DNA from 2 places in the Pseudoalteromonas sp. MMG033 genome. Region 2 is predicted to be linked to the other one. Evidence: predicted binding sites of a transcription regulator. Region 2 holds the regulator's gene; the other holds the start of a gene.
The links. Region 2 encodes MetJ, which represses methionine synthesis genes. Its sites were predicted from a motif close to TAGACGTCTAGACGTCTA; they were not measured.
Positions count from the first base shown of each region.

Region 1: the regulator MetJ is predicted to act here: its motif matches at 13,951-13,968, upstream of AC2CZC_RS01960 (homoserine O-succinyltransferase).

Region 1 is NZ_CM170070.1:427,013-442,530, forward strand. Features, by position in the region: gene AC2CZC_RS01915 (GGDEF domain-containing protein) at 1-1,246, opposite strand, end outside; gene AC2CZC_RS01920 (hypothetical protein) at 1,243-2,136, opposite strand; gene AC2CZC_RS01925 (ABC transporter permease) at 2,374-3,582, opposite strand; gene AC2CZC_RS01930 (ABC transporter permease) at 3,592-4,926, opposite strand; gene AC2CZC_RS01935 (ABC transporter ATP-binding protein) at 4,937-5,620, opposite strand; gene AC2CZC_RS01940 (ABC transporter permease) at 5,948-7,159, opposite strand; gene AC2CZC_RS01945 (ABC transporter permease) at 7,172-8,503, opposite strand; gene metH (methionine synthase) at 9,204-11,831, opposite strand; partial or broken gene AC2CZC_RS01955 (homocysteine S-methyltransferase family protein) at 11,843-12,864, opposite strand; gene AC2CZC_RS01960 (homoserine O-succinyltransferase) at 12,923-13,870, opposite strand; gene AC2CZC_RS01965 (hypothetical protein) at 14,171-14,365, opposite strand; gene AC2CZC_RS01970 (DMT family transporter) at 14,599-15,486, shown strand.
Region 2 is NZ_CM170070.1:1,763,961-1,779,478, reverse strand. Features, by position in the region: gene AC2CZC_RS07810 (type IV pilus secretin PilQ) at 137-2,170, opposite strand; gene AC2CZC_RS07805 (pilus assembly protein PilP) at 2,189-2,728, opposite strand; gene AC2CZC_RS07800 (type IV pilus inner membrane component PilO) at 2,725-3,330, opposite strand; gene AC2CZC_RS07795 (PilN domain-containing protein) at 3,327-3,929, opposite strand; gene AC2CZC_RS07790 (pilus assembly protein PilM) at 3,917-4,996, opposite strand; gene AC2CZC_RS07785 (penicillin-binding protein 1A) at 5,223-7,670, shown strand; gene metL (bifunctional aspartate kinase/homoserine dehydrogenase II) at 7,738-10,086, opposite strand; gene metB (cystathionine gamma-synthase) at 10,091-11,314, opposite strand; gene metJ (met regulon transcriptional regulator MetJ) at 11,643-11,963, shown strand; gene AC2CZC_RS07765 (malic enzyme-like NAD(P)-binding protein) at 12,023-13,264, opposite strand; gene rpmE (50S ribosomal protein L31) at 13,879-14,094, opposite strand; gene priA (primosomal protein N') at 14,349-15,518, shown strand, end outside.

The sequences.
Region 1 (15,518 bases), 1.3 Mb from region 2:
CAGTAAAACTCAAAGCTTGCAGACGCTTATTTCGCTCTGCAAGCTCTTCTGTGCGCTCTGCAACCTGTTGCTTCAGTGTGATGAGATAACGCTTGTTTTGCCAGCGCCAATATCCAAAACCAACCACCAATGCAATTAACAACAGACCAAGCACGCCTCGCTGCTGCGCAAGATGTGCATTATCAATCTGCTGCTGGTGCTGAATAAGTTGTTGCGCTTGAAGGGCATTGTCTTTTTCCAATACGCTCAGCTGCTGCTTTTGTGCTGCGAGTGAATACTGAGCCTCTAACTGCAAAAGCTTATTGTTACGCTTTTGCAAATTAAGCGCTTGCTGAGACAATGCAAAACGCTTTAAATACAAATGTGCTTGCTCAAAATCACCGAGTTGTGCATACGCCCCAGCTAAAATATTTTGCAACAAGGATTGCTCAGTTAAAAAACGAGTACCAAAGGTGTCATTCAATGCCTGTTTCGCTGTATCAATGGCCAGCGCAAAATCTCCTGCTTGCAAAGCTGCCGTAGCCCCCATCAATTTATAACGGACCCGTAAATGCAAGTTACGTTTAAGTACCGGCTGCTTTACTAAGTCAGAATTGATAAGTTGACGGGCCTTTTGATACTCTCCAATACTCAAATGTGCCCAAGCTCGTGCTAACGCGAGTTTGCTAGTTAGCAATGTATATTCGTTTAATGTGGCATCATTCAGGGTCATCAGCGCTTGGCGATAGCTGCCTTTGAGTAAATATAAAGACCCCTGCCAAAGCACATACTCACCCATTAACGCATGGGCTTTATCGGCTGCAACCTGTTTTGTTATTAAAAAATAAGCTTGGTCAAGCAGCTGCTGAGCATAGCGGAATCGTTCCAAATCCATTTCAAGCTGTGCCATCGCTAGGTAAATTTGTACTTCTAAAGTGGGTAAGTTTAGAGGTTTAGCAATATTCAGAGCATCATTATGCAAGACCAAACTGTGCTTATAATCTCCGAAGTGTTGGCGGATTAACCCTTCTAACAATAAAGACCGCGCTTGTAAGTCTTTTGCCCCCAGTTGCTTTGACTGCTCTCTGAGCACTCGCACTTGCGGTAATAAATTAAGATCATAATCCTCTTTGAGGCTATCTGTTAAATGCATCAGCATTTTTGACAAGTCTTCACGCTGTGAGGAGTTTGACTCAAGACTTATATTGGCCCAAGCCCCAAAGCTCAACACACAGTACCCCAGTAAAAAATAGAGACTTTGTTTCATCGTGCAGCCTGACTTGGGTACAGCATTTGCTGATTCACATATTGCCAGTCCTCAACTAGGTGATTAATAAACCCAGACTGTTGCAGCGCTTTATCCAAGACGCCTTGAGCACGTAATATTTTTAAGCCGCGATTGAGCGCAGCAAAAATCATTTCGCCCTGCGGATGATTCTTGCTTACAATAAAATGACGAGAATCAGGCAGCATCATTTTAATATTTTGAATAGGCACATACTCTCGGCCATCAAAGTTGAGCAGCAGATCTTGGCTAACACTAAAGTTTATAAGCATGGCATCGACGACCTCCGTTTCAACCATATTCAGCATAGTCTCCCAAGGCCCTATAAAGCTAACAATATTGATATCTGTGTTATTTAAAGCACGCCAATCAACCCGCCATCTTGGATTAGCAACCACTGTCAATTGTTCTAGCTGCTCTTGTGGCAAGTTTTGCAAAGCAACATTGCGCCTGGTCACATACAAACCGGCCTCGTACTGGCCAAATTTAACCAGTGCGTCACTCACATAGAGCGACCCTCTATAATTAATAATATCTTCATGCCAAACACTGCGCGCCAAAATTAGGCTATCTCCCGAAATCATATCCGAAAACTCAATGATATTTACCGACGGTTTAGGATTAAAAACGACCTCACGGGTTTCTCCTCCCAAAAACAGCGCTTGCTGGAGCAAGACCATTTCAATAATTTCAATATGGGAACCTTTTGTCGTGGGATAAAATGATTTGACGTCTAGGGGGGAGCGGCCATTAAGAAACTCATTATAACGCTGACTGAAGTTTTCACTGCTCATGATATCAACAACCAATTGATTATGAGCATAGAGATGACACGTATATAAACTGAGTATCCCCCAGATCAGCCACTTCATGTTTACCCCGCAATTTCTTACCAACTCTTCTAAGAGTATACTAAAACCAACGGCTAAATGTTAACTTAAAGCAAACACAAAAATAAGCTTTTTTTACTACTTTATAAAATTAGACTCAATAACAAGCACATAAAAACCAAACTCATTCATTCGTCTCGTTTAATAAATATTGAAATAGATTATTGATAAGCCACTCTATCAAAGAAAACGAATTACTTTGATAGAGTGTGAGGAGAATTAGACCGAACGCGTCGCAGTCGCTGGGGAAATATTCGCTGCGCTATACGCCGTAGGGATCACCGCGACTAGGCTAGCTGCCAAGACACTTAAGCCTCCATAAAGAAAATACTCAAATGGTACTGAGTCCACTCGGAAAATTTCCATCAGTTTGACATTTAATAACACAGCCATAAGACTGCCTACAATTACACCAGTGCCAGCAACCAAAGTACTTTCAATGATGTAATACCTCATAATATGAGATTTACTTGCACCTAATGCTCTTCTTGTGCCTATTTGACGACGGCGTTTCATCAAAGTAAAACGTGCTTGTCCAAACACACCCAGCATGGTTAACATTATCAGCCCCACCGTCACGCTCATAAGAATAATGAGTGATGACTCCATGCCTTTATAGCCTTTTTCACGTGTGTCTTTGAACTTTTCTAGATCAGCGACAAATCGACCCGGCTGTTGCATTAGTAAATCTTTGACATCCTCCATAGCTTGTTCAAGCTCGCCTGGTTTTGCTTTAATCATAAGCTTACCTTCATTAGCATAATGATAAGTTGGCAATACGATGCTACGCTCATTCCCAGTCCAATCAGGCCATACAGCAACCAGCTCCTTGATTACACCGACAACCTGATAAGGTTGTGCATTAATATACACTGTCATACCTGCTGCCCCAGCCCAATCCTCTCGTGAAATCCACTTGGCCAAGCCTTGTGTCACTAGGATTGAATTTGGACGTTCGTGGTAGTCAAGCTGCGCAATTTGTACTTCGCTATCTTCAAACCCTCGACCAGCAACGATCTCTAGACCAAGCGTATCGATAAACTCTTTTGAACCAGTATAAGTACCCGCCTGAGCGATATAACTGTCTGGGTCTATCGTCGCATTTATCGAGTCAAATAGTCCCCAGCTAGTCAGTGGGATTGAATTCACGGCAGTCGCATTATCAACACTATCTAAACTTTGAATTGCCAATAAATCTTGTTGTATCCGCGCTGCATTTTCATCAGGGGCAACTGGAAAGTTTGTTCGTAGGGAAAACAAGACTTCTTCGTCAAGACCGCTTGGCACTTTCAGCTCATGTAATTTAGATGCCGCCATAAAAGAGATATTTATCAAAATAGTGAAAGCCACAGCAATTTGCATGATCAATAGCAGTGGGCCGGTTTTATTCTTCCATAACGTTTTAAGTATGGGTGCGAGATCCTTCATCTTACGCTCCTATAAACTTTTAAGTTGACTGGATAATTGAACTCGAACTGCACGATAAATCGGCCAAAGTCCAAATAGTAAAGACGTCCCAACTGCAAGCAAAATAGTACTCACCATCAAGGTCAAATCCATCGTCATCACATTCACATGATACTCTGGGTACATTTCTGTTAAGGCTGAAAGCCCTAGCTGCGCGAGTATCAAGCCTATCACACCACCGAAGAAGCCTAGCAAAGCTGATTCAAAGCCAAATTGTACTGCAATGTTTTGCTTTGTGGCACCGACAGCGCGGCGCAAGCCAACTTCGCCTCCTTTACCGTGAAACTTGGTCATCATTAAGCTCATTACATTACACAAGCAGGCAAATAAAAATGCCAGCGCAAAGCCTATTCCGATTTTATTTTCTTCACTAACAGCGCCTTCCTCTTCTAAAAACTCTGTCACAGACATGAGTCGGTTAGGCTCAGGCCGATTAAAGCGTCCCACTTTTCTTTGCTCTTCAGTGTAGTCCTCCATAAACTCGAAATAATCATGCTTTTTTTCCTCAGTCTCAAACTCTAGCCAAAACTTTATCCAGACACATTCAGATAGCATGACTTCTTGTAAAGTCGAAGTTGGGCCATCTCCCCAACAATTCCAAGGCATAGATGTTGGCGAAAAGAGGTTATTTCTCATTTGTGATTCAAAAGGGACAAAATAGGGTGAGGTCGGTTTATACATATCGAATTCGTTGACATAAAACTTCGGGGTCGGCTGCCAGTCGTCTATGACACCCACTACACGATACAAATGTGATCCGACAATAACATGTTCACCTGTAGAGTCAGCCCCCTGAAACAAGCGATCGTTTTCTCTTTTTGATAATACGATGACAGACTGACCTTGTGTATCAGCCTCTTCACTCCAAGTCCCCCCATGAATGAAAGGCGCACCAAAAACACTAAAGAAATGACGACTCGTAGAACGAACTTCATGCAACTGTGCTGTTCTTACATCCGCATCTTCCACTCTTATCGTAGCTGCAAAGTTTGTAAAAGGAACGTGTTTATCGGCTCTGTCAGCAGCGATAAGCGCCATAGTGTCTCGGTAAGTCAGCATACTAGGAATGTCTGGATCACCATTTCTTCTGTGACTGATTGGCTCTGCGGGATCCCAAGCATTTAAATGTACCATAGCGACACGTTCACTTTTGTGGGGTAAAGGATTTTTACCCATCATATATCCTACCGTGATAGTGATCATGGCGGCAGCTATCCCGATGGCAATTGTACCTACCATCAATAAGCTCAACAGAGGCGTTTTTTTCAAACTGAGCCAAGCTAACTTAAAGTAATAATTACCCATTAGCCTATCCCTATGCTGTCATTGCAACTTTTTGCTCGCTCAGGTGGCCATCTCGTATCTCTACAATTCGACCCGCTTGCTGCGCCTGCTCCATATCATGGGTCACCATTAAAATACTGGTGCCTTGCTTATTAATATCTTTGAGCAGAGACATAATGCCGTCTGCCATTTTAGAATCAAGATTTCCGGTCGGTTCATCGGCAAGTAGAAATGAAGGGCTGCCAGCCAAGGCTCTTGCAATCGCAACACGCTGCTGTTGGCCGCCCGACAACTGTTGAGGGTAATGGGATTTGCGCCCGGCAAGACCAACTTGCTCTAACGCATTTAACACTCTTTCTGAGCGTTCTTTCGCGTTAAAATCTCTATACCTAAGTGGCATTTCAACATTATCAAACAGATTAAGCTCTGGGATAAGATTAAAACTCTGAAAGATAAACCCTATTTTTTGATTTCTTAGCGATGATTTTTGTTTATCCGATAATCCTGTGGTCTCTTTTTCATCTAAAAAGTATTGCCCCTCAGAGTGCTCCTCTAGCAAACCCGCAATATTTAAAAATGTCGTTTTCCCGGACCCTGAAGGCCCAACGACAGCAACAAACTCTCCTTGCTTAATTTCAAGATCAAATGGCTGTAACGCCTGAGTTTTGATCGTGTCAGTGATGAAAGACTTAGCAACTCCCCGCATTTTTAACATGGCATTTCCTTTAACTCTATGTATTAATTATTTTGCACTACTGGGCTATTACTCCTGATACCGAAGCACAAGAAGGCAATATAGCCAGCTGATTTTTATAGTTTTTATTTAACTTCTCTGTTCAATTGGGTCAGATAGTACCCAAAAAACAAACTGAAATTATTGTAAAGCAAAATAGATAAAATAAACACAAAATTAATATTAATTTCACCAATAAAACTCAGTGACACACCACGATAAGCAGAGAATATATCTACTAATATTTCATCATCAAAGAGAAAAAGTTAAGAGGGAGAAGCTCACATATCGCAAGCTTCTCAGTGAGAGTTACACTGTTCGTGTTGCTTCTGCAGGGGAGACGTTTGCTGCTTTTACTGCAGGCTGAATTACCGCAACGAAGCCAGCAATAAAAATAATAAACCCACCATATATTAGATACTGCATAGGAACTGGAGATAACTCCAAATGTTCAACAATTAAATTATTAGCCAAGATTGTCAGCACCATACCAATCGCAATACCACACGCAGTTATCACCATATTTTCAATTGTATAATAGCGAATGATCTCAGCTCTGCTCGCACCAAGCGCACGTCTGGTACCTATTTGTTTTCGACGCTTTAAAACCGCGAATCGTGCTTGACCAAAAACCGCCAACATAGTGATGAGTGACAAGCCTATTATGACTGCTTGCAACGTCGCATAGGCGGCATTTTGTGCTTGGTAGGCGGTTTCCTTCAACTCATTCATCGATTTTAACTCATCTATGTAACGCAATGGGTCCTGCATCAACAACTCCACTACCTCCCTCATACTGTTCTCAAGCTGTCCTTTATGCGCTCTGACCAGCACGTTCATATCACTCATCACGAAAATGGTTGGATAGATCACATTATTATTTTTCTGCGGCCAAAAGTTCCAAGGGCCAACCAAGTGTTCTACGATCCCGCGAACATTTTGCGGTGATTGATCTAGATATACCGTTTTCCCAAGCGCTTTGTGCCAATCTTCGGGATACAGTTCTTGAGCAAGCGCTTTCGTAATGACAATGTCTACAGCACTATCTGCAGTAAAAACACTCACAACTTCTTCATCGACCAGCGAAAATCCCTCTCCGGCAATCAAATTTAGCCCCATTGTGTCGAGTATTTGATGGCCTCCGGTAAAAAAAGCAGCTTTCGTTATATAGCCTGCTTCATTTGGATCTAATCTAATTTCAAATCCACCACCTCGATGGGAAAGCGGAATTGAACTCACGGTCGTTACCTCTGCAACACTATCAAGTGCTCTGATTGACTCTAAATCCCTATACAGACTGGCCACCCTTTCTTGCGCATTTTCACCCTTGAGTGACATTTGAAATGAGAAAAGCGTATCTTCCGCTAAACCACTTGGGTTATTAAGCTCTGTACGCTTTTCCACCATCAAATAGATAGCGTTGACCAAAATTGTAAACGTAACTGCAACTTGTAAAATAAGCAGCAACGGGGTCATTTTTGAGTGTAAAAGAGACTTGATAATGGGCTTAAGATCTTTCATTTTCGTCCCTTTTTATAAACTTTTTAACTGACTAGATGGTTGGATTTGACATGCTCTATATATTGGATAACCACCAAATAAGATACTCGTCGTAATAGACATTAATATCGTTATCATCACAAGCTCAACATTCATTGTCATCAACTGAGCATTTAAATGACTATATACTTGCGCGGTCACTGATAAGCCAATATTGGCAAGGACTAGCCCCACAACTCCACCAACAAAGCCGATGATCATCGCTTCACAACTAAACTGCCACGCAATATCCTGCTTACTCGCCCCTATAGCGCGCCGCAAGCCAACTTCAGATCCCTTACCATGAAACTTTGTCATCATTAAACTCATACAATTCAATAGGCAAGCGATTAAGAATGCACCTGCTAGCCACACTGCAATCTTACTATCACTGCCAACGATTTTACTGTATTTAATAAACTCATTCACATTTAACACACGGTTCATTTGCTCTCTTGGAAAACGCCCTAATTCGCGTTGCTCCATCGCATAATTATTCACAAAGTTTAAGTAATCGCCGCGCTGTTCTGCCGACTCTAATTCAACCCAAAAATACAGCCAAACACACTCTGAGTTAAGCACCGAGTTCAACTCACTTAAGTCATAGCCGCCCCAGCAATACATACTGGTATCTTTTGTCGATAACCATTCATTATTTATCTGAGCACGAAATGGGATAAACATATCACGAGCTTCAGCAAACATTTCTGGGCCCTCTAGATAGAACCTGGGTATTAATGGCCAATCATCCAAAACCCCCACCACGCGATGTAAACGACCACTAATTAATACTTCTTTACCTATAGAATTTTGCCCGCCAAATAATCTTTCATTTCGCTGTTTTGATAAAATCACCACTTGTATTCCTTGTTCATCCTCAAGGGACGTCCATGGGGTACCATATAAAAACGGCGCTTCAAACATGTCAAAAAACTCACGCGTTGTAGGCCTGATATAAGTAGATATAGCTTCAGATATAGGTTGTGTAGAGCTACGTGCCATTGCTTTATGGCTACTAATAATAGTCTGATTAACGCCAACTTTTTGTCTATATAAATTCATTGCATCCTGATATGTGACAAACACAGGAATGTCTTCCTTACCATCTCGCATCCGAAACATTTGTTCCTGACTCCATGAGCTTAAATGCACCGTGAACAAGCGGTCGCTCTTACTTGGAATCGGATCCTTATTCATCATATAACTGACGGTATAAGTAATCATAGTTGCCGCTATGCCGACTGAAATCGTCGCAATCATCAAAAAGCTTAAAAGAGGCGTTCTTTTTAAGCTAAAAACTGCAAGTTTTATATAATAGATCAACATACTCACTCCTAATACCTGTTAACTTTTTTTATATAACAAGACGGTAAAGCGTACTCACCAGCTAAAACTGAGTTGTGTGTAGGTAATAAAGTTTGACTTTGAGAGGTATTGGACGAGTTTTCAGACATGAGACTTAGCTTGTGTAACATTATTATTGTTCCTGATAATTCCTTGATTCTTTGTGAATTAATCCATTAATTCCTTAGGAGTAGGTTACTCTACTTTACTCCGACCTCTCCCAAAAAGTAAAAATCACTTATTTGTTAAATAAAAGGTTGGAAAACAGGAAAGATACATAATAATCACCCAAAAGTCACCACATCAACCCTTCAATTGTTAACTTTCAGTTTAAAAGTAACTTTTCTGCCAAATAGTACAAGAAGCGCAAAACTGATAAATTTTATATTGAATAGATGAAGCATGCTGCGTTTTTTGCTTAGCCATTCAAATCGTCCTAGCCTGTTTTGAATAGCTGTGAATTGAGTTGCTAGAGTGCGCACTATGGCCACTTATTCACGTTGCTCACCTGATAGTTGAGATGGTTTAAAACTTGTAAAATCGCTTAAGCCCTCAATTTTCACAACGTCAAAGCTACGACCTAGATTGATTTAATTACTGAGATAAACCACTTTTAGATAACAAGGAAATAGAGCATGACTGTGCGCTAAGTAACAAACAAAGCGCACATAAAGAGTCGTTACTAATTTTCATAACCAAGATTGGGAGATAGCCATCGCTCAGCTTCTTCTAAAGACATATCACTTCTTCGAGCATAATCTTCAACCTGATCTTTTTGTATTGCGGCAACGGCAAAGTACTTTGACTCTGGATGTGAGAAATACCAACCTGAAACCGCAGCGCCCGGCCACATGGCATAGGAGCTGGTTAATTTCATATTGATCCGGTTTTCTACATCCAATAGCGCCCAGATTTTTTTCTTCTCTGTGTGCTCAGGACAAGCAGGGTAACCTGGTGCAGGACGAATACCTTGGTAATTTTCGCGAATAAGTTCTTCATTGGTCAATGACTCATCTGCCGCAAATCCCCAATGCTCTTTTCGCACTTGTTCGTGCAAATACTCAGCGAAGGCTTCTGCTAATCTATCTGCAACCGCTTTAACCATGATCTTGTTGTAGTCATCTTGCTGCGCATCAAACGCATCCGCTAGGTCATCCTCTTCAAGCCCACCTGTCACCGCGAATGCGCCAAAATAATCGTCTATACCTTTTGGCGCGACATAGTCTGCTAAACAATAATTCGGAAAATCCGTTTTTTCAGTTTGTTGACGTAGCTGACAAGATTTCAGAATGACTTCTGAACGAGACTCATCAGTGTAAATTTCAATATCATCATCCACACGGTTTGCAGGGAATAAACCAATGACGCCAAGCGGTTGTAATTTGCCTGTTTGCTCCAAGTCATCGAGCATGGCGTTGGCATCAGCAAATAACTTTTTCGCCTCTTCACCGACAATCTCATCTTCTAAAATACGCGGATATTTACCCGCTAAAGACCATGTCATGAAATAAGGCGTCCAATCTATGTATTTACGCAATGTGGCAATGCTGACATCTTTAAACTCAGTAATACCCAGCTTTTTAGGTTTTGGTGGGGTATAGTTATCCCAATCCAATTTTGTCGCATTATCACGCGCACGGGCGAGCGTCACCGGCTTTGAACGCGGCTTTTTACGCGCTTGTTGCTCACGTACTTTGACATATTCATTAGCTGTTTTCTCTAGGAATACAGGCTTTTGAGTATCACTTAGTAGGCTAGACACCACCCCAACAGCTCGGCTGGCATTGTTCACATAAATAACGCCTTTGTCATACTGAGGCTCAATCTTCACCGCAGTATGGGCTTTAGATGTGGTTGCACCACCAATTAATAATGGAATATCAAAGCCGCGACGTGTCATTTCTTTCGCCACATGTACCATTTCATCCAGCGATGGAGTAATAAGGCCAGATAAGCCAATGGCATCTGCTTTTTCATCAATGGCCGTTTGCAAGATCTTTTCAGCAGGAACCATGACACCTAAGTCAACCACTTCATAGTTATTACACTGCAGTACAACCCCCACAATATTCTTACCAATATCGTGAACATCGCCTTTTACGGTGGCCATAACGATTTTACCGTTACTTGCGCCCTCTTCTTTTTCAGCTTCAATAAACGGGTCAAGGTAGGCCACAGCTCGCTTCATTACACGGGCCGATTTAACCACCTGAGGCAGGAACATTTTACCGGCACCAAATAAGTCACCGACCACATTCATTCCATCCATCAGTGGTCCTTCAATCACTTGGATAGGTTTATCAAAGCTTAAACGACACTCTTCTGTATCTTCATCGATATACTCAGTGATCCCTTTTACAAGGGCATGCTCTAGCCTTTTCGCAACCGGCCATGTTCGCCACTCTAAATCCTCTTTTTTCTCAGCTTGCGCCATACCTGAGTATTTAGGGGCAATATCCACTAAGCGCTCACCCGCACCTGGATCAGTATTGAGGATCACATCCTCAACAGCATTTCTCAATTCAAGTGGGATATCGTCATACACCGCCAATTGACTGGCGTTGACTATCCCCATATCCATACCAGCTTTAATGGCATGGTATAAAAAGACTGAGTGGATAGCTTCACGAACTGGGTTGTTGCCTCTAAACGAGAACGACACATTCGACACACCGCCTGATACCTTACAGTGCGGTAGGTTTTGCTTTATGCGGCGAGTCCCCTCAATGAATTCAACGGCATAGTTATCATGTTCTTCAATGCCGGTGGCAACGGCAAAGATATTCGGGTCAAAGATAATATCTTCTGGCGGGAAGCCAAGCTCATCCACAAGAATTTTGTACGAGCGCTGGCAAATTTCAAATTTACGATCTGCCGTTTCAGCCTGACCGACTTCGTCAAACGCCATCACAACAACCGCTGCACCAAAGCGCTTTAATACCTTGGCCTGTCGTACAAAAGGCTCTCTGCCCTCTTTCAACGAGATAGAATTGACAATGGCCTTACCCTGAATACACTTCAGGCCAGCGACTATGACATCCCACTTCGAGGAGTCAACCATAATAGGTACTTTTGAGATTTCAGGCTCAGAGGCAATCAAGTTTAAAAACTTCACCATCGCCATTTTTGAGTCCAACATGGCTTCATCCATGTTGATATCAATCACCTGTGCACCACCTTCAACCTGCTCTCTGGCAACTTCAAGCGCTGTTTCGTAATCTTCTTCTAAAATGAGGCGTTTGAATCGCGCTGATCCTGTGACATTGGTTCTTTCCCCAACGTTAGTAAATACAGCTGTAGATTGCGTCATAATGATACTTCCTAATTCAGATTACAGGCTTCAAGGCCTGATAAACGCATGCGTACTTCAAGCTCAGGGAGCTTACGCGGTGACACAGTAGTCAAACCATCCGCGAAGGCTTTAATGTGTTCAGGCGTCGTACCACAGCACCCGCCAACAATATTGATAAAGCCTTCTTTACCCCAGTCAACAATCTCTTTACTCATGTCATCGGCTTCTAAATCATACTCACCGAACTCATTCGGTAAGCCCGCATTAGGGTGCACTGATGTAAAGGTTTCACATACGCGTGATAGCTCTTCAACATAAGGGCGCAGTAGATCGGGCCCCAACGCGCAATTTAAACCAATCGAAATCGGCTTGATATGGCGAATAGAGTTATAAAATGCTTCTGTGGTTTGCCCTGATAAAGTACGACCAGACGCATCAGTAATAGTGCCTGAAATCATTACAGGCAACCTGACTCCTGCTTGATCAAATGCCTCTTCTACACCATAGGCAGCCGCTTTAGCATTGAGCGTATCAAAAATCGTTTCAATCAAGATAAGGTGTGCGCCGCCTTCGATTAAGGCAAGGGTTGATTCAATATATGCTTCCACCAGCGCATCAAAGGTCACATTACGATAACCCGGATCATTTACATCAGGAGAAATAGAACATGTTTTGATGTCGGACCAAGTACCCCGCCAACATAACGCGGTTTACTTGGATTTTTAGCGGTAAATTCATCACAGACTTGGCGGGCTAATTTTGCTGACTCGAAATTAATTTCACGGCTTAAACTTGCCATGTCATAGTCTTCCATCGAAATGGTGGTCGAGTTAAACGTATTAGTTTCGATAATATCAGCACCGGCTTCTAAGTATTCACGGTGAATTTGCTTAATCACATCAGGCTGCGTGAGGCTCAATAAATCATTGTTGCCTTTGATCAATACATGCCAATCTTTAAAGCGCTCACCACGGTAATCTTCTTCCTCAAACTTGTGTTTTTGGATCATGGTACCCATGGCGCCATCTAAAATGACAATACGCTCTTGCATGGTTTTTTTCAGCGCTTCAGATACGGCTTGGCCATCGATAGGCTCAAATGGCACACTGTTATTCGGCATAATTGTTAGTCCTTACGTCTTGGCTAACGAGATTAATATCGTACGGAGTTGTTTGGTAAACATAATAGTTTAACCAATTTGAAAATAATAAAAAGGCGTGACTTTGCCACGTTTTCGATGGCTTGGCGTCAGCATCATTATTTGGAAAATAATTTTCAGGCATAGGGGCATCCGGACCATTTTGCAAGTCACGCAAATATTCTTTTTGCAGTGTATCAGCATCATATTCAGGGTGCCCAGTAATATACACCTGACTGCCCGTTTTATTTTTAAGCAGGTATGCCCCCACTTTCTCGGAACCCGCAAGGACAACAAGGTCATCATTATTATTAATCTTATCAATGTCGATATGGCCGTAACGAGAATGCGGGACTAAAAACTCATCATCAAACCCGCGTGTCAAAGCACCGTGATCAAAATACACTTGATGTTTAAATACACCACATAGCTTTTGCTCTTTAAGATCTCGCTTTAAACCATGATGATGATACAAACCGGCATGAGCCGCCCAGCAGGAAAATAAAGTTGAGGTCACGTGGTTTTCAGCCCAGTCAAAAAACGCTTGTAGTTCTTGCCAGTAGATTACATCCGTATATTCCAAATGTGCCAATGGTGCACCAGTCACAATCAAAGCATCGTAGTTTTCGTCTTTTACTTCAGAAAAGTAACGATAAAACATATTTAAGTGCTGTTCGGAGTTTTCCGAACTACGATGCGTATCGAGACGCAATAAATCAACATTGACTTGCAGTGGGGAGTTGGCCAACAAGCGAATAAATTGAACCTCTGTTTCTACCTTATTTGGCATTAGGTTCAATATGGCTAAACGCATCGGACGGATCTCTTGAGACATGGCGCGGCTTTTTGGCATCACAAAAACATTTTCGTGACGCAGCCTCGCAATCGCGGGTAACTCGTCTTTAACAGTGATCGGCATGAGATCCTCCCCTAATTGGATAAAACTGACACTACTATAGTGGCTGACATTATGAACGAACGCCATAAAATATCAACTTCTAGATGTTCAGACGTCCAAATGAAAATCACTCCTAAAGGGCAAAATCAGGAGGACAGAAATAGACCGAAATCAAAGTAATAAAGAAACAGAGAGACATGGCTCAAAAAAAGCCAATTTAAAGAAGGGGTAAGCTACATTTAGCTTAGTTGGTAGGAAGGAATTAGAAGAAAAGAATATAGGGTGCTCAAGCAATAAGCACCCTGTCATGCAAGTAGATGATCAACTGAAATAGCCATAACCTAAGACGACACTCGCTATCAACCCTGTCGCTGCAAAAATGCCATATTCAATACCCACTTTTAAACGCTGCTCTCCTGCAAATTGCTTTGACTCCGTCATCGCCATAATGATGCATGAGATAAACATACAAAAGCCCAAAATAATTAAATTAATTTGAATTGCATCTAGGATCATTTCACTCTCCAGCACAAGGCCATAGGCCGATTTAAGCACACGACTATTTCAACACCGATGAGTGTAGCAAATTAAGTTCTAAAGTTTCAATAAAAACTGAAAGTTTCTTTTTAAGTGAGAGATATAAAGAAGAGAACAAGATAATCACAGACGATTAAACTCAATTTTATTGCATATATATACAAAATAATTACAGTACCGCCACATTAGCAAACAAGTAACTAAGTAAATTTGTGGGTATTGGAGAGATCGCTGCATTTTGTGCAGCTGCAGTATGGGCATTTTCGACTCTGCTCTATAAACGATTTAGTCATCATCTAAATCCATTAGAACTAAACGTCGCTAAGGGCGTTATCGCTTCGGCATTAATGGCGATCGTACTCCTTTTCACGTGGGATACGCAATTACCATCTAGCCATACGAGTTGGGGGTGGTTGATTGCCAGTGGCATTGTCGGCATTGCCATTGGTGACAGCGCTTATTTTGCAGCACTGCGCAATATTGGCCCTGCCCGCACACTGGTGATTGAATCACTCGCACCAGCCATCGCAGGGCTTCTAAACATCATTTTGTTAGGTGTTTATCTCTCTGCAATGGCTTGGCTCGGTATTATCATAACAACGATCGGCGTTATTATCGCGGTAAAGCCAAGCCAAAAATTGCCAAAACTAGATAAAGATATCTACCGAAAAGGGGTGTTATTTGCACTTGCAGCAGCCACTTGCCAAGCGGCTGGCATGGTACTTTCAAAAGGGGCACTCAATGATGACAGTATCAGTAGCCTTTGGGCTGCAATGATACGACTTGCTTCAGGCACCTTAGTCGTCGCCATGATAGTTGCTACACTCAAACAAGCATCACTGACTCGCTCCATTACGCTTAAAGGCATTGATGGCAAAGCCTGGTTATTTGCTGCGGTGTTTTTTGGCACCTTTATCGGACTATGGCTGCAACTTATCTCAGTCAACAATACAGATCCGGCGATTGCACAAACCATTTTTTCAGCAGCCCCTTTAATGGTAATGACCATGAGTTTGATCCGAAAAGAGCATGTTACACGTGGGATGATATTTGGTGGGATAACCGCATTGAGCGGTATTATTTTACTTTTGAGGGGATAAAAATTTAGGAAAGAGGCCATCTCAGCCAGTTT
Region 2 (15,518 bases):
ACGAACTCTAAAATTTGAAATAAAACCCCGCCTAACGACCTGGCCCCAAAATTAAGGAGGGGATTATCTCAGTAATCTATTCAACATTTCAAGTCAAAAGGCGTAAATTCCACCTTTATTTGTTAATTTATCGCCATTACAAATTATCATTCATAATTCTGGGCGTGACAAAAATCAACAACTCTTTCTTTTCATTAATCTCTTTGGTGTTTCTAAATAGCACACCAAGGTAGGGAACATCCCCAAGAAGTGGTACTTTACTCACTGCGTTTGTCGTTTCTTGTTGGTAAATACCACCAAGAACGACAGTTTGGCCATTATCAACTAATACTTGTGTTTGGATCTGCTGGGTATTAATCGCCACAGCTGGGCCATTTGCGGTCTGTACTGTATCACCTCGTGTATCTTGAGTGATAATTAAATCTAAAATAATTTTATTATCGGGCGTAATTTGCGGTGTCACTTCTAAACTCAATACCGCTTTTTTAAACTCAACGGCCGTCGCACCACTGGAAGACGCTTCAACAAACGGGATCTCAGTACCTTGCTCAATACGCGCTGTTTTTTGGTTCGCCGTTGTAATACTCGGAGTCGCGATGATCTCCCCTTTGTTTTCCTGCTCTAGTGCGGATAACTCAAGATCTATCAAAGTGCCATCTGAAAGTTTCGCGATATGCATGCCAATACTTGCAGCCGTTGCCGGTGCTGGTAAGTTTACATTTAACCTGTCTTCTAAACCCGGTATCGTGCCACCTGAAAGCAAATCAGCTGCTGTAAGGTTGCCTGATACAGCATCACTGCCTTGCTGATCACTAAATCCCCAGCGGATCCCCAAATCCTCCTGGATGTTGTCAGTCACAGTGACCATACGAGACTCAATCCGTACTTGTTTGACTGGCACATCCAGTTTTTCAACCATGCGTCGTATGCTTTCAATACTGCGCGCAGTGTCTTTAATCAATAGTGTGTTGGTTCGTGTATCAACAGACACACTACCTCGCAAACTGATTATAGAGTTAACGTCCGTTTTTAATAAATCCGAGAACTCTTGCGCTTTTGCATAGTTTAATTGGATATATTCCGTATATAATGGCTCTAGTTCTTCAACTTGCTTTCTTGCCTGCAACTCTTTCGCTTCACGTGCACTCAGCTCTTCAGAAGGCGCCACCATTAAAATAGACCCTTCCATCCGTTTATCAAGGCCTTTCACACGCAGTACTACATCGAGAGCTTGGTCCCACGGTACACCATCGAGTCGTAAGGTGATATTGCCAGATACAGAATCACTCGTAACTAAGTTAAAGTTATTCGTATCTGCAATTATTTGCAGTACAGAACGGATCGGAATGTCTTGAAAGTTCAAGGTAATTGGCTGACCTTGATATGACTTGTTTTCACCAAAGTTAAACTCAGTCGTGTCTTTTTCAACCGTCAGAGTAAATATGTTGTCTAGTTGTTGATAATTAAATTTAAACGCAGAATTCGGCTCAATAACCATGCGCGTTTTAGTATTTTCTCTAAACGTTTCTATTTTACTTACAACCGTACCAAAATCAGTGACATCTAGCTCATATAAATGTTCATCAGGAATACTAATATGATGAAAATCTGCGATGATTTTATCACCAACCTGCTGTACATCTATTGCACTTTGCGCTGATTGCAAAAATGCCAACACTTGCGCTGCACCTTCGCTCGTACGTTTGAAATCAATACTTTGAATGCCGTTAATATATTGACTTGTTTTTTCCGCAGTACTTGGGTCAGGGATAGGTTTATCGGAAACCTGCAAATAAACCAAGTTATTTTTCACCGTGGTTTTATACAGCTTGAGCTCTTCAAGCAAAATAGAAATTCGAAAACCATCAGCTTCCATATTGCTTTGAATTGCACGGATCCCTGCTTTACCAATGGCCATCTGCTTTAAGCTTTCTTCAAACTCAGCATCTTTGAAAAACAATTCCAAGCGCGCCGGGTCATTCAAAACTTGAACTTGAGGCTCTCCTTCAAGCTGCTCATCAAATACCAACTGTAATTCTGTTTCACCAGAAGCAATCGGATTGTAGCGCACATCATAAAGCATGGGGATCGCATAAGAGCACATTGAAGCTCCTAAAAATACTCCACCTATCAGTGTTTTCGCAAAACTCTTCGCTAGGTTGCGCGTCATAGTCGTATCACCTTTTTATTATTCACTCGCGCCCATTTCACCAGCTTCTGGCATCTCAACTGTTGTGAGTCGCTCTTTCCAACAACCAGAGCCATCAGGGATAAGCTCCATTAACTCAATTCTATCATTGTGCACACCAACCACTTCACCATGATAAAGCCCCATATATTGCCCTTCCTTTATCCGATATAACCCCTGATCAGCGGCCTTTATCAATGCCCACGTCGTCACATTGGTTGCAATTATGCCTTTCATAACAAGGTTATCCAATGGGAATTTTTCAAGTGGATCACGCATTCTCTCAGGATCTGGGTGCAAACAATTTTTTATTTGTACGAGCCGATTTTCAATAACTTCAGGCTGAGGCGCCACAAACGGACTGCGCAATTCAGACGCTTGATATGGAAAGTGCTCAAAACTCATCATTTCAGGAATAGGGTCAATATAAGGTGTCGCACTGGCTTGTACCCTATCTATATACTCCTTTTGCTCCGCGGTATCATCATTACACCCCGATAACAGCAGTATTAGGAGCATCAAAGGAGCCAGCCGCATCATCGGCTTTCCCCTTGCTCATAACGGTAAGTTTTCGCCACCACACCAAAAACTAATGAGTTATTACCTGCATTTTCTATTCTAAAATCATGCAAACTCACTATCCTCGGCAACTGAGCTACTTTACTAACAAACTCACCAAACTCATGGTAACTACCCACAACTTCTAGATTAATAGGTAACTCCGTATAAAACTCTTTTTTCACTTCGGGTAACCAGCCAATTTTCAAAAACGTTAAGCCGCTAGAAGTGCCAACATACGTTAAGTCATCTAACAATCCTGGCGTTTCGTTCGACGTTGGTAATTTTCTCAACAATTGTGAAAACTGCTCTTCCATATCAAGCATTTGCTGTCGGTATAGCTCTAAGTTATTTGCGCGCCCATATTTTATGCGGTAACTCTTACGGAGCTCTTCTTCTTTATTTACGGCCGATTCGTAGCGGTCGATAGATGAAGACACAAGCATGGTATAACCAACAATAAGCATAATTAGCACCACCATGGTGCAGCATAGTATCTTAACGGGTAAAGGCCATTCGCCTATGTTATCTAGCTCAACTTCATTCCAATCAATTTCTTGTAATGCTTTGATATCAAATTTCACGACTCTGGTACTCCTACCTCTGCATTACCAGCCTGCTGACGCTCCTGCTCCATTTGTTCAAATGACTTAACATAAAAGTGCATCATAAAATCACTGAGTAATCTATCATCATTGCTTCCTGCAACAATGCCTTGGATCACAGGTTTTTCGAGCAAATAGGACGACTCTACCGCTCTGAGCATTTGCGACAAACGGTTATTTGACTCACTGCGCCCCACCACTTTTATCATATTCTCAGAGCGCTCCAAACTCGTTAAATACACACCAGCAGGAACAACTCTCGCCACTTCATCAATAATTTGAGTCCCCAAATTACGGTTACTTTGCAGTACCTCAATGAGCCGTATCCGACGCTGAAGATTTTCTTTTTGCTTATTCAACCCTTCGATTTCACCAATGCGCTTATCTAATTTGGCTATTTCACCTTGCAAGTAGCGATTTTTAATTTCCTGGCCTTGTCTTAATCCGTCATAAAATGTGCCCATTAAATACATAATGGCCAAACTTGTCGCGACTATAACCGCTAAGATAGACAAAAACTTTTGCTGAGATGCCTGTCTCTGTTGCTCTCGCCATGGAAGTAAATTTATATGTGGCATGCAGAAAAGCTCCTCAAAGCCAGTCCCGTTGCTATCGAGAATTGCGCACTGTGACGGTTAAGCACACTTCTATCAACTTTAGGAGCTATTTCCATATTCGCAAATGGATCGCCAATGATGCTATGTACACCTAATTCGTCGACCAAAAGTCGATCTAACCCTTCGACGAGCGCTGTACCGCCAGTCAAAATAATGTAATCCACTTGATCATGCCCACTGGTTGTCATAAACATTTGCAATGCTCTGCGTATTTGCTGCAAAAGTGAGGTTTGAAAAGGAGCAAGTACCTCAAAGGTATAATTAGGTGGTAAGTCCCCTGTTGTCTTTGCCAATTCAGCCTCATCAAAAGTCTTGTTGTAATATGCAACAATACTATTAGTGTATTGCTCACCACCAAAGACTTGATCTCTTGTGTAAAGTGTTTTTCCCGACTGTACCACACTGATCAAGGTGACGACCGCACCAATATCAATAATGGCGACGACTTTGTCATAAGAATCTGACGGTAATTGCTCGTACAACACATCTACAGACCGTGCCAATGCATAACTTTCCACATCAACCACTTTTGCCTTTAACCCTGACTCTTCCAACGCGCCGACTCGTGCTTGCACGCTTTCCGTGCGCGCAGCAGACAATAGAACATTAACTTTGGAGGGATCCGCTTCATTCACTGATAATTTTTCAAAGTCCAAACTGACTTCATCAAGTGGGTATGGGATTAAACTGTCTGCCTCAATGGCGATTTGTGACTCTAATTCAGCGTCTGTTAAAGACACATCCATAAAAATCATTTTTGTGATAACGGTTTGCCCAGAAACGGCAACCGATGCAAACTGAGTACCTTTTGGCAACCTTTTTTTCAGTTTAGAGATAACACGACCAATCGCCTCGATATCTTGGATTGCGCGTTCTTTCATCGCACCTTTTGGCAGCGGTTCAATGGCAACCGCTTCCACTCGATAGCCTGCACTTGATTCAGCAAGCAACACAGCTTTTACACAGTGCGAGCCAATATCTATTCCAACCATCAAAGGGGCGTGCTTTTTAAATATTTGATCGAACATGCAATTTACCCAAGTATTAGTTCTAGTCGTTATCTTGGCGTGCTCAATTAGGAATTAACATTTGATACGCCTTAAGTATTATGCATTATACTTACCAAACAACAACAGTGCATTATTTGACACCTGTTCGGGCAGAAGAATTTACGCAAAAGTTATTAATCGTTTTTTAATCAGGATATACTAACAGCGTCCACTTGTAATTGGGAGTCTCACTAGAGATAAATTCGTGAATTTATTAAAAAGATTACTACAGACTATTTTCGTTTTTGGCCTTTTTGGCTTACTGATCCTGGTCGGCTTATATTTCTATGTAAAATCCGATATTCCCAGCGTCAAAGTCCTTAAAGACGTCCAGTTACAAACCCCTATGCAGGTATTTACCCGTGACGGGAAGCTGATCAACCAGTTCGGTGAGAAGCGCCGTATACCGGTAAAAATCGCCGACGTACCCGAGCCTATGGTCAATGCCTTCTTAGCGACAGAGGATAACCGCTTCTATGAACATTTTGGCATTGACCCCATAGGTATTGTGCGCTCTTTTATTGTGCTAGTCAGCACGGGTCAAAAAAAGCAAGGCGCAAGTACCATCACAATGCAATTGGCAAGAAACTTTTTCTTAACTCGAGAAAAAGCCTATATTCGTAAAGTCAAAGAAATCTTCATTGCCTTACATATTGAGCGCTTACTGAGTAAAGACGAAATTTTTGAGCTATACCTCAATAAGATTGAATTAGGGCATCGCTCATTTGGTATCGGCGCTGCTGCACAAGTGTATTATGGAAAAGAGCTTAACGAGCTAACATTACCTCAAATGGCGATGATTGCAGGCTTACCTAAAGCGCCTTCTGCACTCAACCCGATACGTAATCCAACCCGCGCAAAAGCAAGACGTAATGTCGTCTTAGGCCGTATGCTTGCTGAAAAGTATATTACGCAAGCACAGTACCAAGATGCCATCAATGCACCAATCACAGCAAAGCGCCATGGTGCTGAAATTGAGTTATACGCCCCATATATTTCTGAAATGGTGCGCGCTTACATGGTTGAAACCTATGGCGCAGATACAGCTTACAACTCAGGTTTTCGCGTTTACACGACAGTCGATGCAAGTACACAGGCGGCTGCACAACAAGCACTTATCAATAACTTACATAATTATGATATGCGACATGGTTTCAGAGGACCCAGTGCTCGTTACTGGCAGGAAGATGATACCCCATGGACCGTAACACAAATCACCGAACGACTTAAAAAAGTCAAAGCAATTGACCCACTTCATGCTGCAGTCGTCACCGAGATTGAAGACCAATCCGCTGAAGTTATCCTCAAATCAGGTGAAACCATTACATTAGAATGGCCAGCCATAAACTGGGCGCGTGCTTATATCACTGAGCGTCGTCAAGGTCACGCGCCAAAATCTGCGGCAGATATTTTAGCCCCAGGCATGCAAGTCTGGGTTCGACGTGTTGATCAAACATGGATGTTAAGCCAATTGCCACAACCTGCCAGTGCACTGGTTTCACTCGATCCACAAAACGGTCAAATTAAAGCGCTTGTGGGTGGCTATAGCTTTAAGCAAAGCCAGTACAATCGAGCGGTTCAAGCCAAACGTCAGGTTGGCTCAAACATTAAGCCGTTTATCTATTCAGCAGCTTTAGAAGGTGATTACACACTTGCAACCATCATTAATGATGCCCCAATCAACCATTGGGACAAAAGCCTAGGCGTTGCTTGGCGACCCAAAAATAGCCCAGATGTGTACAGTGGTCCAATTCGTATTCGCAGAGCCCTTGCCCAATCAAAAAACGTCGTCTCTGTGCGGCTGATGCGTGGTGTCGGATTAAATAATACTGCAGATCATATTCTTAAATTTGGCTTTGATGATGCAGATGTCGTGCGCAGTGAATCTCTTGCGCTGGGCAGTGCAGCCATGACCCCGCTGGAAATGGCAAGAGGTATGAGTGCTTTTGCCAATGGTGGTCACCTGATTGAACCCTACTTTATCGATCGACTTACCGATGCGTTTGGTAAAGAGCTGGGTACTGCTAGCCCACTACGAGTTTGCAACGAAGATGAATTAGAGGTAGACCCCTATACATGTGCACCAAGAATTATCTCCGAGAAAAATGCCTTCTTGGTGGCTGATGCACTGAAAAGTGCAATTTGGGGCGGAGGCAGTTGGCGACACAAAACAGGTTGGACAGGCACAGGTTGGCGTGCACAAACGCTAAAACGAAAAGATTTAGCGGGTAAAACGGGCACCACCAACAATGCTGTCGATACCTGGTTTACCGGCTTTAACCGTAACCTATTGACCACAGTGTGGGTAGGCTTTGATGATGCCAGTAAACCCTTGGGCAGAGCAGCCTACAATAGCAACCTAGGTAAAAAGCAAATCGTCGGCGCCGAAGCGGGCGCCACTACGGCACAACCTGCATGGGTAAGCTTTATGCGACATGCACTCAAAGAAGTACCACTGGCACCAATAGAGCCTCCACCGGGACTGGTTTCGATCCGAATTGATTTAAAAACAGGACTATTAAGTGAAAAAAATGACTACACCAGTCGTTTTGAGTACTTTGAACGCGGCACTGCACCAACCAAATATGTTTTAGACTCTGGTAGTAGCACCCCATTTGAAGATGCACTACCAGCCACAGAAGAACTATTCTGAAGATAATAAAAAAGGCCATGCTAAGCATGGCCTTTTAGTTATTCAATCTCTTGGCAAAAAAGAACTATTACTTGAGCTTTTGAGTTAACCAGTACAAATCTGAATGTATGCCTGCTGCTGTCACTTCTTTACCCGCACCAGGGCCTTGGATAACCAATGGATTACTTTCATACCATTGGCTGGTGATCACAAATATATTGTCACCAGGCGTTAGATTTGCGATTGCACTACCGGCTTCTGCAAAAGCAATACCGACTTTCGCACTGACTTTACCTTGGGAGTCGACCTCTAATGCACCAGTATAGCGCAATGCTTTACCTTCAGATTGTGCTTTCTCATAACGAGATTGGTAAAACTCATCTAGCGCTTCACGCTTGGCCAAAAACGAATCCCAGTCACCGTCAGCCAGGTGCGCAGGCATCAAAGGTTCTAGAGCGATGTCGTCAACATCAAGCTGTAAACCTAGGTCTCTGGCTAAAATAAGCAGTTTACGCTGCATATCTCGTCCTGATAAATCCTCTCGAGGATCAGGCTCTGTATAGCCCATGGACTGTGCTTCTAACACCAGATCAGAAAACGCTTTACTGCCATCAAAGCTGCTACATAACCACGAAAGCGTACCGGAGAATACACCCTCAATGCGCGTCACTGTATCGCCACTATTTTGTAAATCCGCGAGGGCAAAATTAATCGGTAATCCAGCACCAACACTGGTGTTATATCGCCAATGCAAGTTACGCTCTTGTAGCTGCTCAAGCAGCTTACCATACCAAGCTTGCTCTGCTGTACCTGCATATTTATTGGCACTGATCAGGTGACAATCATGTGCGACAAAACTAGGGTACATATTGCTAAAGGCATCGCTGGCAGTGATGTCTATCACGACCTTATTTTCATAATCAAGCTCACCAATGCGCTCTAGTAAATCTGCTGGCTGATAGCCTTGTGCTTCACTACGCCACTGCTGCTGCCAGTTTTCAATATTAATACCACTTGGGCAAAACAACATTTCTTTTGAGCGAACCAATGCAACAACTTTAAGATCGAAGGTCGCTTGGAGCTTTTCAACTTGTTTTTGGCATTGCTCAACAAATACCTCACCGACATTGCCAAGTCCGGCGATGATCACAGCAAGTTCTCGGCCTTTGTTCACCAATTTATCATGCAAAATAGCCAGTACATCACTGTCTATTGATTGATCGGTTAAGAACAAGGCATAGCTACCATCGCTGTGAGTAAAGCGTACAACCACATCTTGCTGCTCTAACACAGTAGCAGCCTGCTGAGTTAAATGCGCCGTTTCATGACTTGGCGCAACAATTGCCAATCCTCTGAGGTGTGACTCAACAATGTTACCCCGCCCTGCTAAATGACTCGCAACAGCATGCGTGTCCTTACTTGGCACAAGTAAATAATCATCACCCCCTTTATTAAAGTGATGAATACTATGCTGTATGAGCTGACTCAAAGTACGAACTTCGCCAACAGCTAGTCCTTCAACACGGATCAAATCTAGCTCATCAAAAGTGGTGATAAAACGTTTGTCTTTGCTATAGCCTTGCTTAACGATTTCCGTACCAACGACCTCTGGGTCATAGCTACTACGAACTTGTAATTTTATATTGGTATCTTTTAATGGAGAAAGTGTTTTCGCATGCAGTACAGGGTTGCCAAGGCGAGCTAATAGGTTGGCTTGAACACGGCACACTTTTGGATATTTTATTGCAGAACTCACTTTACGAGGGTCCGTGCTAAATACGCCCTGCGTATCAGTCCAAATTGAAACCGCTTTAGCATCAATATAGTTAGCAAGTAAAGTTGCGCTATAGTCACTGCCATTACGTCCAAGTGTAATTGTTTTTGCGTCGCAATCTGAGGCAATAAAGCCAGTCACAACGTAAATCTTATCCGCTTTAATTTGCGCAAGACAAGCTTGCTTATTTTGAGCGTGTAATAATTGTCCCTGATGCTGTGTGAACAGCGTTCTTGCATCAACATCCAACGATTCCACATTTAACGTGCAAAGCAAACGCGCTAATAATCTTGCTGACCAAATCTCACCATGAGCCAGCAATGTCGCCTCGTGCAACACGCCACCCTTGGCCGCTTTAGCAATGCTCTGCAATTCATCTTTTAGTTGGCTTGATAATGCACTCACCTGTTGACTATCAAATAGCTCGCTTAGAAGCTGATTTTGATGATTTTCTACCTGCAATAAGATGTCGTTAAATCCATTGTCATCTTTTTGCACATAGCTTTGCCATAGCTTGACCAAAGTATTGGTCGTTTTACCGGCTGCAGAAACGACTACACAATCACCCGCTTGGCATTGGCCCAAAATAATATTTGCAACCGCTTGATAACGTGCTGCTGAGCTCAGGCTTGAGCCACCAAATTTATGTACTACTTTTGTCATGTGCTTACCATAAAACCGTATGTGCTGGTGATAACTTAAAATCTTTAGCACTGTCTGAACTGCCAGATTCAGGGCTATTTACTTTTTGAAAAGCCAGCTCTAAATCAGCAAGTAAATCTTCTACATCTTCGATACCAACTGAAATACGGATCAAAGTATCTCCAACGCCTGCTTCAAGGCGAGCCTGTGGTTCCATGCCCGCATGAGTCATAGTCGCTGGGTGGCAAATTAAACTTTCCACACCGCCTAAAGATTCTGCCAAAGAGAACTGAGAAAGTGAGGTTAAAAATGTCGCAGAGTCTTTCAGAGTCCCTTTAATATCAAAACTCACCATGCCACCAAATCCATGCTGCTGCTTTTTCGCAAGTTCGTGCTGAGGGTGTGATTCAAGACCCGGGTAATATACCTGCTCGACAAAGGGTGAGGCTTCTAAATACTGCGCAATCGCTAATGCATTTTGCTCATGCTGCTTTAGGCGTACTTTTAATGTTCTTAAACCGCGCAGTGTTAAGTAACTATCAAACGGAGAGCCCGTGATCCCGATATTATTTGCCCACCAAGCAAGCTCATCGCCGAGCTCTTGAGTGCGTGCAATAACGGCACCACCAACAACATCTGAGTGGCCATTAATAAATTTAGTGGTTGAATGCACCACGATGTCTACACCGAACGCAATTGGATTTTGCAATGCCGGTGATAAAAATGTATTGTCCGCAGCAACCAAAGCACCACACCCATGTGCAGCATTCACCACGGCCTCAATATCCGTTAAACGTAAAATAGGGTTACTCGGTGTTTCTATCCAAACAATCTTAGGTGCAATCTCTGCAATTTGCGCAAGGCTGTCAGGCTGAGTCAAATCAAGCACTTTTACTTTCAGTAAGCCACGCTTCTCCAACGATGTAAATAAGCGGTAGCTTCCACCATAACAGTCATGTGGAATAACCAGCGTATCATCATGATTTAACAGCTGTGTGACTAGGTGAACTGCTGCCATGCCAGTTGCCGTGATAATGCCTTTTTCACCACCCTCTAGTTGCGTCAGGGTGTCGGCTAATATATCGCGATTTGGATTACCACTGCGACCGTAATCATAGTCTCGCTTCTTATCAAAATCAGCAAAAGAATAGGTCGTAGATAAATAAAGAGGAGGCACAACTGCACCGTGATGCTTGTCAGCATCGATGCCATTTCTTACGGCAATCGTTGACTTTTTACTTTGGCTCATAGGTCACCTAGATACTTGGATGTTTAGACGTCTAAAAGGTTAGATGAACAATTAAAAGATGTCAAAGCATTTATCCTTCTATATGGCTAAATAACTAGTATTTGACTATCTTATTCAAACCGATAAAATTTCGCCACGAAAGCGATAAAGGATGTCAATAAGACTGGATCTTTGACCAAATATGGCAAAAGACCGAGTATTCTGCCAATTTCCTGTACAATGCACACACATAAATTTTGTGCGAAGTACACACCGTCTGCAGTTCACTCAGCACGCAAAATACAGTCTTATTTGCATTCAAGGTAAACACTGAGGCAAGTACACAATTATGGCTAAATGGAACGGTGAATATGTTCACCCTTATGCAGAACACGGTAAAAAATCAGAACAAGTGAAAAAGATCACGGTTTCAATTCCTCTGAATGTACTTAAAGTACTGACGGATGAAAGGACTCGTCGACAGGTGAATAACCTGCGCCATGCAACAAACAGTGAATTATTGTGTGAAGCTTTTCTTCATGCCTTTACAGGGCAACCTTTGCCAAACGATGAAGATTTAAGAAAAGATAATCCTGAAAAGATCCCTGCGGAAGTTCGTGAAATCATGGAAAAAATGGGCTTAGAAATCCCAGAGATCAACGAAGATTAAGTCTTTGTTCAAGCCAAAAAAAGCCTCACAAATATGTGAGGCTTTTTTGTATCTGGTGATTAGGCCATGTAATTTTCTGGCATATCAATTTGCGCCACACCTGAGTCAATTGCAGCTTGTGCAACCGCTTTCGCTATGCGAGGAAGTAAGCGCGGATCCATTGGTTTTGGAATAATATACTCTGAGCCAAACTCCAATGTATCTACTTCCGCTGCAACCAATACTTCTTGAGGTACAGGCTCTTTAGCAATACTACGGATCGCTTCCACTGCTGCAATCTTCATTTCATCGTTAATAGCGGTTGCACGCACATCAAGCGCACCACGGAAAATGAATGGGAAACACAGTACGTTATTAACCTGATTAGGATAATCAGAGCGGCCTGTCGCCATGATTAAATCATCACGCGCGCCATGAGCCACTTCTGGACTGATCTCTGGATCTGGGTTAGAACATGCAAATACCACTGGCTTATCAGCCATCAACTTCAAGTCTTCCGGTGATAATAAGTCAGGACCAGATACACCTACAAACACATCAGCCTCAGCAATGACATCTTGCAAAGTACGCTTGTCCGTATTGTTGGCAAACAGCGTTTTGTATTCATTTAAGTCATCGCGACGTGTATGGATAACACCTTTGCGGTCTAGCATATAAATGTGTTCGCGTTGTGCACCACATTTAATCAATAGCTCCATACATGCGATAGCTGCAGCACCTGCGCCTAAGCAAACAATGATGGCTTCTTTGATGTCTTTACCTTGAATTTCAAGCGCATTCAACATACCCGCAGCTGTAACAATCGCTGTACCGTGTTGATCATCATGGAAAACCGGTACATCACAACGCTCAATCAACGCTTTTTCGATCTCGAAACACTCAGGTGCTTTGATATCTTCTAAGTTAATACCACCAAATGTGTCTGCAATGTTTGCAACCGTATTGATAAAGTCTTCAGTTGTGTTGTGCTTCACTTCAATATCAATTGAGTCCAATCCAGCAAAACGCTTAAATAAAAGAGCTTTACCTTCCATCACAGGCTTAGACGCCAATGGGCCTAAATTACCTAGGCCTAAAATAGCAGTACCATTACTGATAACAGCGACCATATTGCCTTTGCCGGTATAACGATATGCATTGGCTGGATCGGCTGCAATTTCACGTACAGGTTCTGCAACACCTGGACTATAAGCTAGGGCAAGATCTTTGACTGATTCAGCTGGCTTTGTCAGCTCAACACTGATTTTACCTGGGACGGGGTGTGCGTGGTAATGTAATGCTTTTTCACGTAAATCTGACATGACGCGATTTTTTCCTACGAGAAGTTAAAAGTGAGAGTGAGATAAAAATTCGCTAACTGCCTTAAACAATACCTTTTTTGAAAATTAATTCAAGCACTATCAGGTCTATCCTGTTAGCAGATATTTTTTGTAATTTAGCGACTTTTAAGCCACTTTTCATCAATATTTACTGCAACAATTTAACGCTTACACAAACTAAACAGGGCGACAATAGATTAATTTATATGCAAAATAGACAATAAAATCATCTTAGAACAACAATCACAGCATTAATCCAACTTTAAAGAAAGATAACTACATTTAGTGACATTTAGATGACTTTAATAACAAATTTAACCCGCATAACTATTCATAACTAAGGCGAATTTAAACACTCAACACCAACCTATTAATCATAAAAACGAGGTCACAGATGCGATGGTTTATTATGCTAACAATCTATTGTTTTAACTATGTTATAGAACAAATATGGCAACTTTTTAATACAATACCAAGTTGAGAGTGATTTTTATTGCGAGAGAAAGAGAAGAAAGTAATTTTAATAGGGAATAATTGATTTGCTCACAAACGAAAAAAGCACCCGTAGGTGCTTTCTCTTGCTGACTAAGTCGTGATTAACGCTTAGCAGATAGCGCACCGAAGCGCTTGTTGAAGCGATCAACACGACCACCTGTGTCAAGGATCTTCTGCTTACCAGTGTAGAATGGGTGACATGCAGAACATACGTCTAGGTGAATGTCTTTACAAAGTGTTGAACGCGTCTCGAATTTGTTACCACAAGAACAAGTTGCTGAGATCGTCTCGTACTTAGGATGAATACCGTCTTTCATAGGAAACCTCTAGTTTAAGGCCGTATCGCTCTCCAAACCCGAAGTTTGGCACCATACGTCGTTATACAAATAAATTGGACACGTATTTTAGGACTTTCATGTACAAACTACAAGCAATAAATTAGTTATTATGGGGATTTTTATTATTCCTGTTCACTATCCATAATTTAGCCTCACAAGCATAGGGCGATAAGGTATAATCAGCCCAATTCACTTTCATACTTTACGCAATCGGCGGATCACTTGGAGAGCACATGCCATTTGCAGCAGTCGCAATAAAAGTCCCTTTACACAAAACATTTGATTACACCTATCAAAGCACGATGACCCCCTGTGTTGGTGGTCGCGTATGGGTCAAGTTTGCAAATCGACGCTGCGTAGCGGTAGTGACCGAGCTCAAAACGCACAGTGATGTTCCTGAAGATAAAATAAAACCGATTGAATCTGTTATAGATAGCACGCCAATTTTAGATACCGCACATTTAAACTTTTTAGAATTTATTAGTCACTATTACTGCTACCCTTTCGGAGAAACCTTATTTACCGCTTTGCCGGGTGCACTGCGTGATGGTCAAGATGTCGATAAAACGCAAGTTCCCATGCTGACATTGACAGATGAGGGGCGCGAAGTAGTAAACCTGAGAGCCAAAAAGCAACAAGCACTGCTTGAACAAATGCGTACCGCTGGAGATGCGACACACACGGAACTCAAAACACTGGGCTTTACTCAAGCACAAATCAAGGGCTTGCTAGAAAAGCAACTGATCCGCGAAGAGTTGCGCACAGATACGTCATGGCAAAACACGGCACTGTCTGTTGGTAGCAAGCCCCTACTTAATGAAGAACAAGCAACTGCTTGCAGTGCCATCAATCATACAGATGGTTTTCGTACTTTCTTAATCGAAGGGGTCACAGGCAGTGGTAAGACTGAAGTCTATTTACAGTGCTTGGAAAAGGTTCTCAGTGCTGGCAAGCAAGCCTTGGTACTGGTGCCTGAAATTGGTTTAACCCCGCAAACAGTCAACCGATTTAAACGCCGCTTCAAAGGACTGCCTATTGATTTGTGGCACTCCAACCTAACTGATAATGAACGCTTACATACTTGGCGTCGCGCACAGCAAGAGACAGCAGCACTTGTCATTGGTACTCGTTCTAGTATCTTTTTACCCTTTAAATCGCTTGCCATGATAGTCGTCGATGAAGAACACGATCATTCATTTAAACAACAAGATAGCTTGCGATATCACGCCCGAGACTTGGCAGCATATCGAGCGCACCAAGCGCAATGTCCATTGCTCCTAGGCACCGCAACCCCTGCGCTTGAGACATTAAAAAAAGCGTTAGATAACAAGTTTCAACTGCTCACACTCAGTAAGCGCGCACAAACAAGTCAAGATAATCAGTTTTTATTAGTGGATATGAAA